3 regions of the Exiguobacterium sp. JMULE1 genome follow, and region 3 is predicted to be linked to each of the others. Evidence: riboswitches for the same ligand, from Rfam matches in the RefSeq annotation. Region 3 holds a riboswitch; each other region holds the start of a gene.
What was found. A riboswitch is a leader RNA that binds a small molecule or an ion and turns the genes downstream of it on or off. The one in region 3 is predicted to bind S-adenosylmethionine.

Region 1: another riboswitch for S-adenosylmethionine. It lies ahead of EXW93_RS14455 (methionine ABC transporter ATP-binding protein); the one in region 3 lies ahead of EXW93_RS15865 (amino acid permease).
Region 2: another riboswitch for S-adenosylmethionine. It lies ahead of EXW93_RS02105 (2,3-diketo-5-methylthiopentyl-1-phosphate enolase); the one in region 3 lies ahead of EXW93_RS15865 (amino acid permease).

What each region holds. Positions count from the first base shown of each region.
Region 1 is NZ_SGWC01000002.1:2,758,545-2,761,822, reverse strand. It holds gene EXW93_RS14465 (thymidine kinase) at 1-120, shown strand, start outside; gene EXW93_RS14460 (alpha/beta hydrolase) at 202-960, opposite strand; SAM riboswitch class I at 1,028-1,129, opposite strand; SAM riboswitch class I at 1,379-1,482, shown strand; gene EXW93_RS14455 (methionine ABC transporter ATP-binding protein) at 1,569-2,597, shown strand; gene EXW93_RS14450 (methionine ABC transporter permease) at 2,587-3,237, shown strand; gene EXW93_RS14445 (MetQ/NlpA family ABC transporter substrate-binding protein) at 3,257-3,278, shown strand, end outside.
Region 2 is NZ_SGWC01000002.1:357,453-360,730, reverse strand. It holds gene mtnK (S-methyl-5-thioribose kinase) at 1-608, opposite strand, end outside; SAM riboswitch class I at 687-790, opposite strand; SAM riboswitch class I at 996-1,097, shown strand; gene EXW93_RS02105 (2,3-diketo-5-methylthiopentyl-1-phosphate enolase) at 1,168-2,358, shown strand; gene EXW93_RS02100 (2-hydroxy-3-keto-5-methylthiopentenyl-1-phosphate phosphatase) at 2,355-3,014, shown strand; gene EXW93_RS02095 (methylthioribulose 1-phosphate dehydratase) at 3,011-3,278, shown strand, end outside.
Region 3 is NZ_SGWC01000002.1:3,021,811-3,025,088, reverse strand. It holds gene EXW93_RS15875 (GntR family transcriptional regulator) at 1-485, opposite strand, end outside; gene EXW93_RS15870 (ketopantoate reductase family protein) at 668-1,585, shown strand; SAM riboswitch class I at 1,622-1,723, shown strand; gene EXW93_RS15865 (amino acid permease) at 1,801-3,204, shown strand; gene mmuM (homocysteine S-methyltransferase) at 3,179-3,278, shown strand, end outside.

The DNA of each region.
Region 1 (3,278 bases), 260 kb from region 3:
TATGATGATCCGATCATCCTAGTCGGAGCGTCGGAATCGTATGAGCCACGTTGCCGTCATTGCCATGAGGTACCTGGAAAACCGAAGCCGCTCCAATCGGTGCAGCACCAAGAAAATTAAAAAAAGACGTACCGATGATGGTCGTCCTTTGATGTAGCAGCTATTTGCTTCCATATGGAAACGAATAGCTGTTTTTTTGATTCAGCCTGTTTCTTGCGAAAACTGACACGATTGTTCGATAAAGCGAATCGTCTCACGAACAATCAAATCCTGATCATGATCGAGTGTCGCAACGTGATACGAGTTCAGTAAACAGTAGCTTCGTTTATCATTTGTTCCGATGTGCTGGTGCAGATAATCCGAGCTCGAAGGTGGAACGACGTGATCGGTCGCTGAGTAAAGAATCAATGTCGGTAGAAGGATCGATCCAAGGCGTCCTTTTGTTTCATCCATTAGGCGAACAAGTTCGAACGCACAACGGCTCGGAACAAGATCATAGATGATTTCAAAGGCTGCTCGCTTAATGTCCGGTGCGCCTTCCGGTAAATACTCTGGACCGTCCTCGAACGAAAGTGATTCATAGGATGGAACGGAGAGTGCGGCATTGATCGTAATGATGCCGGCAAACGGAATCCCGTCAGCGGCGAGCGACAGCGCAAGCGTCGCACCCATCGATTGACCGATGACGAAGACTTGATCGCATGTTTCTTGTAAACGTTCATAGCCGTCTTGCAGGCTTTGCTTCCAACATCGAGCAGTCGATTGTTCGAACTCGCGGACGTTCGTTCCATGTCCACGTAAGCGCGGGGCATAGACGGTAAAACCTTCAGCAGCGAATGCCTCACCGACGTCCCGGACACTTTGCGGAGTGGCGTTAAAACCATGACAGATTAGAATGCCGATCGATCCACCTTGAAAATAAAACGCTTCAGCACCAGTCAATACAGGATAGTTCATCATTACTATTTTTCCTCCATTCATGAAAAAAACTCGTCGACGTCACTGCTTGGACGCCCACGAGTTTTTCACCGTATCATCCAAAGCCGCGCTTTGCTGGTCGGAGCACCTTACAAATTGCAGGTTGCCGTGAAGTCATAGAGCCAGGTCTCTCGTTCACTCTTGATAAATATCATATTGGAATTGTCGGAATAATCATTGAAACGATGGTAGCACGACCAAAAATGACTTGTCAAATCTTTCTTGACGAATCGTGATCCGTTCATTAAGCTAATTCATAACTTGTAAATCCATCGATATGCGCCAAATGGATTATTTTTGCAAAGTTGGTTGACTTTTAAAGTTTCGACCCGTAATGTAAAAATTAGTTTTACGACATAAGCAACAACGCAACAACACACATACGAATTTCATACCGCAATACTTATCCAGAGAGGTGGAGGGACTGGCCCTACGAAACCTCGGCAACAGACTCATTATGAGCACTGTGCCAATTCCATCAGACAGATGTCTGAGAGATGAGTGGAGTGGATTCTGCCACTGTGCGGATCCAGGTCTCTTCTTGTTTCTCAAGAAGGGACCTTTTTTGTTGAATGAAGGGGGAAAACGGAATGATTGCATTTCATCAAGTCAAAAAAACGTACGTCACGAAAGATCAGACGATTGCAGCGCTAGACGGTGTCGACCTGACGATCGAGAAAGGCGAAATCTTTGGTGTCATCGGCTTTAGCGGTGCCGGGAAAAGTTCACTGCTCCGCTGTGTCAATCTGTTAGAACGACCGACGTCAGGAACGGTGACGGTCGATGGGGAAGATTTAACGCAACTGTCTCCGAAAAAATTACGCCAAGCAAAACAACGGATTGGAATGATCTTTCAGCACTTCAATCTATTGAATGCGAACACGGTCTTTACGAACGTTGCAAAACCACTCGTTCTCGCAGGCGTCAAGAAAGATGAGATTCGCCGTCGGGTGACGGAGTTGCTCGAATTCGTCGATCTCGCGGACAAGGCGGATCATTATCCAGATCAATTGTCGGGTGGGCAGAAACAGCGCGTTGGTATCGCCCGGGCACTCGCGACGCAACCTTCCGTCCTTTTATGTGACGAAGCGACGTCAGCACTTGATCCCCAGACGACACATCATATTCTTCAGTTATTAAAACGGATCAATGCAGAGTACGGGATCACGATTCTTTTGATTACCCACGAGATGGGCGTCATCCGGGAGATTTGCGATCGTGTAGCCGTCATCGAAGCTGGGAAGCTAATCGAGTCAGGAACGGTCTTTGATGTCTTTTCAAATCCGCAGACCGAGACGGCACGGAACTTTGTACGGTCCGTCATGCATGACGAGATTCCAGCGTCGATTCGTCAGTTGATCGAGTCGCGAAATGCGCATCCAATCTATAAGATTCACTTCCTTGGACATCACACCGGACAACCACTCTTGTCGCAAGTCGCAAAACGCTTCGACGTCGATGTCAATATCCTGCACGGTAGCATCACGGAGTTGCAGGAGACGCCGTTCGGCACATTACTCGTTGAACTGATCGGTGAGACGACAGAAGTGAAACGTGCCTTACACTACATCGATCAGGCACAGGTAACCGTTGAGGAGGTGCTCGCTGATGCTAGTTAACTACAGTGATATTTGGACAGCATTTTTGCAGACGATGACGATGGTATCCGTTTCGCTCTTGTTCTCGACCTTGATCGGCTTACCACTCGGTATCCTGCTTGTCGTCACGCGAAAAGGAGCGTTACTTGAAAATGTTCCGTTGTTCACGTTCTTCAACAGTATCGTCAATATTTTCCGCTCGATTCCGTTCATCATCTTACTCGTCGCGATCATCCCGTTGACGCGCTTGATCGTTCAGACATCGATCGGAACAGAAGCCGCAATCGTTCCGCTCGTCTTTTACGCTGCACCGTACATGGCGCGTCTGATCGAGAGTTCTTTACTCGAAGTCGATAAAGGCGTTCTTGAAGCAGCAGAAGCGATGGGCGCGACACCGTTTCAAACGATTTTCCGCTTCCTCCTACCGGAAGCACTCGGTTCACTCATCCTGAACTTAACGATCGCGACGGTCGGCTTGATCGGGGCATCGGCGATGGCAGGCGCCATCGGTGGTGGCGGTTTGGGTGACTTAGCAATTACTTACGGCTATCAACGGTTTGATACGAAAGTCATGATCATCACGGTCGGGATTCTCGTCATCTTAGTCCAAGGCTTACAGACGACAGGCAACATCGTCGCACGAAAAATCAGAAGACATTAATCAAGGGAGCGATTCAGCCATGAAAAAAGCAGTAGCAATTG
Region 2 (3,278 bases), 2.7 Mb from region 3:
TTCAACTCATCGTCTGCCCATAGACGTGCCACCTCTTCTTCGAGTCCGACTTCAATCTCGTTCGTCTCCGCGTCATGAAACGGATCCGTGAAGATTAATTTTTCCGTGATGTCGCACAAGTCTGGATTGTAGTACGTTCGGGCGACACGTTTCTTTTCAACCGGACCAAGCGCAAAGTCCGATGTATGGAATAACGTCCGAGCGAGATAAGAACCGATATGTTCCGCAAGCAACGGATACTGTTCACCTGCGAGTAAACCGCTTCGAACGATCGTCAAATGTGAAAGATCTTCCATGACCGTATACGCCTCTTCGTGACTAGCATGAAAAACACGTGGTACGAACGGTACGGCATGTCGCGCGAATTCACGGAGTGCGGATTGCTCGATCCACGCTCGTTCGAGCGATAACGGCCAGCTCTCCCCGACGACCTTCGCATATGGTAATGCTTGTTTTAAAATCAAGCGATGTTCGCCTTCTCGAATCCGAAAGACGAGGTTGAGGTTCCCGTCGCCAATCTCTTCTGCTTCGACGGCTCCATCGCCGATCAGTCCTAATGTCCGAACACGATCAATCGCGTCCTGTTCTGTGAATGCTTTATATGTCATCTCAGTTTCCCCCTATGTGATACACGAAAAAGCGCCTCTTTTCGTCATCGAAAAGAGGCGCAGAAAAGTCACTGCGTCCTCTTATCTCTCAGACGAAACGTCTGTTGGATGTAGCACCGTGCCTAGTGGTCGGTTGCTGCGGCGTCATCGGGCCAATTCCCTCTGCCAACTCGCGATAAGAGTCGTATGTAGTTGTCGTGTGTGATATTGATTTGAATCTTACGCAATCGACTTCCTCGCTGTCAAATCGAAATCAAGCAGAAACGGACATCATTTTTAAGTCATCTATAGAAAGAGTATTTCCAAAAAAATAAATTTTCTAAAAATAGTTTGACAAGTCACGATTCTCATGTAAAAATTGCAATTAGATTTCACAATTTCATCCAATTCTTATCAAGAGCAGACGGAGGGACAAGCCCTACGATGTCGCAGCAACCGACCTTTTGGCACGGTGCTAATTCTTGCAGCTACTAAGCTGACAGATAAGAGTCCACGTTCGAATCATTCATGGTCTCTTGTCGCTGACGAGAGACCATTTTTTTGTTGAAGGAGGAAAGACATGGCTTATATCACTGCTACTTATCAATTGACTGCCCGTGATCGACTCGAGCAGCGCGCTGAACAACTCGCGCTTGGTCTGACAGTCGGTTCTTGGACGGAACTGAATCATCTCGAACAACAACAACTCGCCTCGTTCAAAGGGGAAGTCGTACATACCGAAGAGCGCGATGGCAAAGGATATATCACGATTCGTTATCCGGAACATAACGTGTCGCGCGACTTTTCTGCGATTCTGACGACCGTCTTCGGGAAACTCTCACTCGACGGTGAAATCAAATTAACGGAATTGCTACTACCCGATACATTTACGTCGGACTTTCCAGGTGCGAAATTCGGGATTGAAGGGGTCCGTTCCTTGATCGGTGTCGAAGATCGCCCATTGTTAATGAGCATCTTCAAAGGAGTCATCGGACGCGATTTATCGTTCCTTCGTGATCAACTCGAAGGACAACTCGCTGGTGGGATTGATCTCGTCAAAGACGATGAGATCCTATACGACAATCCGTTGACACCGACGATTGACCGGGCACGAATCGGACGTGAGGTCATCGATGCTCACTTCCACCGGACTGGTAAACGTGCGTTATATGCGATCACACTCAGCGGTCCCGTCTTTACGCTCAAGGATCAAGCCAAGCGATTGATTGACGCTGGAGCGACTGCTTTCTTGCTGAATACCTTCACATACGGACTCGACGTCTTACGCGAACTGGCAAGTGATCCGGAAATCAACGTTCCAATCTTCAATCATCCGGCATATAGCGGTGCGTTGATCGCTAGCCCGAATCACGGAGTCGCAGCTCCTGTCTTACTCGGCACATTACCGCGTGCTGCTGGAGCAGACTTGACGCTATTCCCGTCTCCTTACGGCAATGTCGCTTTGCCAAAGGATGTCGCCCGTGGCATCGCGGTCGAAGCGACCCGTCTCGGTCAGACGAAATCGATCTTCCCGGTTCCTTCAGCCGGTATTCATCCTGGACTCGTCGCTCAACTCGTACGGGACTTCGGTATCGATTCCGTCATCAACGCCGGTGGCGGCGTACATGGTCATCCGCAAGGTGCTGCGGCTGGTGTCACCGCTTTCCGTCAGGCACTCGATGCGGCACTCGCAAATGAATCCCTATCGACGGCAGCATCGCGTCATGAAGAATTACGGATCGCCCTCGACGCTTGGGGGATCAAGTCATGACCGTACGGATTCTTTGTGACTTCGACGGTACCGTGACGACACAGGATAACATCATCGCACTCATGCAGGCATTTGCGCCAGCGAGTGACTTCGAACCGTTAAAACGCGGCGTACTCGACCGGACGTTATCGATTCAAAGTGGTGTCGGGCAAATGTTCGCACTTCTGCCATCTGATGGGAAAGCGTCCTATCTTGACTTTTTACTGGAGCGCGCCGTCATTCGCGACGGATTTTCGGAGTTACTGCAGTACAGTCGTCGTCAAGACATCGATTTCTCGATCGTCAGCGGCGGAATGGACTTTTTCGTCGAACCGATCTTAGCGCCATTCCTTGAACAAGAACAGATTTACTGTAACGTCGCCGATTTCAGTGGTCCATTCGTCCATATCGATTGGCCAAACGCCTGCGATGCCCATTGTACGAACGGGTGCGGCTGTTGTAAAACGTCCGTTGCCCGGACACTACGTAAAGACGGTGACGTCATCATCGTCATCGGCGACTCGGTGACGGACTTCGAACTCTCAAAACAAGCGGATCGTGTCTATGCCCGTGATTATCTGATCACGTTGTGTGAAGAGAACGATATCGCCTATACACCGTTTGAGACGTTCCATGATATCGTTCATGATTTAACACGAGCGGAGGTGACAACATGACATTCATGCGACGCTATGAAGAGCTACGCGCCATCAAACAAGAGCTTGCGGCTCGCGATTGGTTCCCTGGTACGAGTGGCAATCTCGCCATTCGGACATCCGGTGTCCCGGTTGAATTCCTTGTGACGGCAAGCGGAAAAGATAAACGGCAGACGACTCCTGACGACTTCGTTCATGTCGATGCGACCGGTCAATTGATCGGTGAGCAATCCGGGCGTCCTTCCGCTGAGACATTGCTCCATGTCGAAGTGTTCAATCGAACGG
Region 3 (3,278 bases):
TTGAGATTTTGCCAAATCATGCTGACATATCCATGATCAATCGAGCGGATGATCGTTTCGTGAAACAGTACGTCCTGGAAGGAGAATTCATCGGCATCCTTGTATTTGATGGCAACTTTCATCATTTCGAGAATTTTACTGAGTTCACGGACGAGTTCTGCCCGTTCGATTTTGACGAGTCGTTCGAAGACGAACGTTTCAATGAGTAGCCGGACATCATAGATTTCCTGAATGTCGCGCTCAGACAAACCGACGACGACCGCTCCCATTCGTTCGAGACGAATCAATTGTTCGGATGCAAGGACCTTTAACGCATCACGGACGGGCGAGCGACTGACTGAAAAATCAGAGGCTAATTTGTTTTCGGATAAAATGGTACCGCTTTCAATCTTTCCTGAAATGATGCGCATCCGTAGCTCGTGTGCGACACGATCTCCAGCGGAAGCTTTTGCTAACCACTTCAAGGGGTATAACAGTTCTGACATGGAATCACCTGATTTCTAAAGTGAGTATACTTGTATACAAGTTAGTATAAACGTTTTTTTCTAAAATGCAAACGCTTAACTTACATTTTAGTGATTCAAGCAGGAATCAGGAAAATGGTTTCCGATATGTTAGGGTGAAGGAGTAAGTAACGAATCGATTAGTTAAAAAGGAGGTAATGCATATGCATGTTTTAGTCGTAGGTGCCGGAGCAGTTGGAGGTTATTTCGGGGGACGTCTTGCTGAGCAAGGGGAACAGGTGACATTCCTTGTTCGTCCGAAGCGCTATGAACAATTACAAAAGACAGGGTTACAGATCACTAGTCCTCATGGTGATGTTATGATCACGCCTCAGTTAGTGACACGAGACATGCGACTGAATCACACATTTGATGTCGTCTTACTTTCGACGAAAGCCTATCACTTGGATGATGTCCTACAGGATCTTGCGCCATTTGTTTCGAGCGAGACGTACATCATTCCTTTGTTGAACGGCATGCAGCATATACGACGGTTAACAGAAGTCTTCGGAGAAGATCGAGTACTGGGCGGGCTTTGCTTCATTGAATCGACGCTTGATGCAGAAGGGCGTATTGTACAGACAAGCCCGTCGCATCGGCTATTGTTTGGTTCACGAACCGGTAAACCAACAGCGCGTTTAGAGGAGATTGCAACACGTTTTGCGAAAGCGAAGGCACCGATGGCGTACTCGATGCATATCATGGATGACATGTGGCAAAAGTACCTCTTCATTTCGACATTTGCGGGCGTGACGACACTATTTCGCTCTGCCATCGGTCCAATTCGCAAGGACCCAATTGGTCATCAGATGATTCAAGACGTCATGAAGGAAGCGAAGCAAGCGATGGAAGAACAAGGCGCAGTCTTTAATGACGATGTAGAAGCGGTCTTGCTGAAGCAGATGCATGCAATGGAAGACACGATGAAATCGTCAATGTTACGGGACATGGAAAAGGGTCAGCCCGTCGAAGTGAAACATTTCTTTAGTACGTTGCTCGAAACACGCTCTTCACGTCATCTTCAACTGATTGAATCTAATTTATGGATCTATCAAAAAAATCGGGAAATGCCTGTTGACTGAATTATCTGCATTCTGATATGGTTAGGAACAATTACATACTTATCCAGAGAGGTGGAGGGACTGGCCCTATGAAACCTCAGCAACAGGTCGAAAGATACTGTGCTAATTCCTGCGGGTGCTGCACCCGATCGATAAGATTTCCGAATTGTCGACCGACGCATCCGTGAGGATGCGTTTTTTGTTTGAAATAGGTGGAACGAGGAGGAAATGGATTCATGAAAACGAGCGGAGCATTTCGACGCAAGATGGAATCACGTCATCTGATCATGCTGTCGTTAGGTGGTGTCATTGGAACAGGATTATTTTTAAGTACAGGTTATACGTTGGAACAAGCAGGACGTGTCGGAACGATTTTATCGTATTTGATCGGAGCCGTCGTCGTTTACTTAGTCATGTTAAGTCTCGGTGAACTCGCCGTGCACATGCCGGAAACCGGATCATTCCATAAGTACGCAACGAAGTACATTGGACCTGGCACCGGTTATACAGTAGCCTGGCTCTACTGGCTGACGTGGACGGTCGCCCTTGGTTCAGAATTCACGGCAGCAGGCATTTTGATGCAACGTTGGTTCCCATCGATTCCGGTTTGGGTGTTCAGTGCCTTATTCGCTGCGATGATCCTTGGTATCAACGTCTTGAAGGTTCGCGTGTTCGCTGAAGTCGAGTTTTGGTTCTCCGCCATTAAGGTCGTGACGATCATTGCGTTCATTTTACTTGGTGCGGGAGCGATCGTCGGCTTCATTCCACTGCAAGATGGTAGCCCAGCCCCATTCTTTTCTTCCTTAACGGAAGGTGGATTATTCCCAAATGGTGCTTTCGTCATCTTCATGACGATGCTTGCCGTGAATTTTGCTTACTCGGGAACGGAACTGATCGGTGTCGCAGCGGGTGAAGCAGTCGATCCGAAACGGACGATTCCGCTTGCGATCCGGACGACGATCTTGCGACTCGTCCTCTTCTTCGTCGGTACGATCATCGTGTTAGCCGTCTTATTGCCAACGGATGGGAAAGGTGTACTCGAAAGTCCGTTCGTCGCCGTGTTCGAACGGATCGGAATTCCCTACGCAGCAGACGTGATGAACTTCGTCATTTTGACAGCGATTTTGTCGGCAGCGAACTCTGGACTTTACGCCGCCTCTCGGATGCTCTGGTCGCTTGCGAACGAACGTATGATTCCACGCTTCTTCGCCCAAGTGACACCAAGTGGGGTTCCACTTCGAGCTGTATTGTTCAGCATGCTTGGCGGAGGACTTGCCTTGCTGTCTAGCATCTATGCAGCAGGGAGTGTCTATATCGCGCTCGTCTCGATTTCCGGTCTCGCTGTCGTCGTCGTTTGGATGAGTATCAGCATTGCTCAGTATCGCTTCCGGAAACAATTTCTCCGCGAAGGGCATACGGTCGACGAATTGGTCTATCGCACACCACTCTTTCCATTCGTGCCAATCGCCGCTTTCGTCGTCTGTTTGATTTCCCTGATTGGTATCGGATTTGATCCGACACAACGAATCGCCTTGTACTGTGGTATTCCATTCATCGTGATCTGTTATGTCGTACATGCGTTCACGAATTCTTCTCAGAAACGGAGTGTTGAAGATGTCCCGAATCAAAAATCCAGTTGATCAACGATTACAGGAAGTTCCCTTTCTCATTTTAGATGGTGCCCTTGCAACCGAACTTGAACAGAAGGGATTCG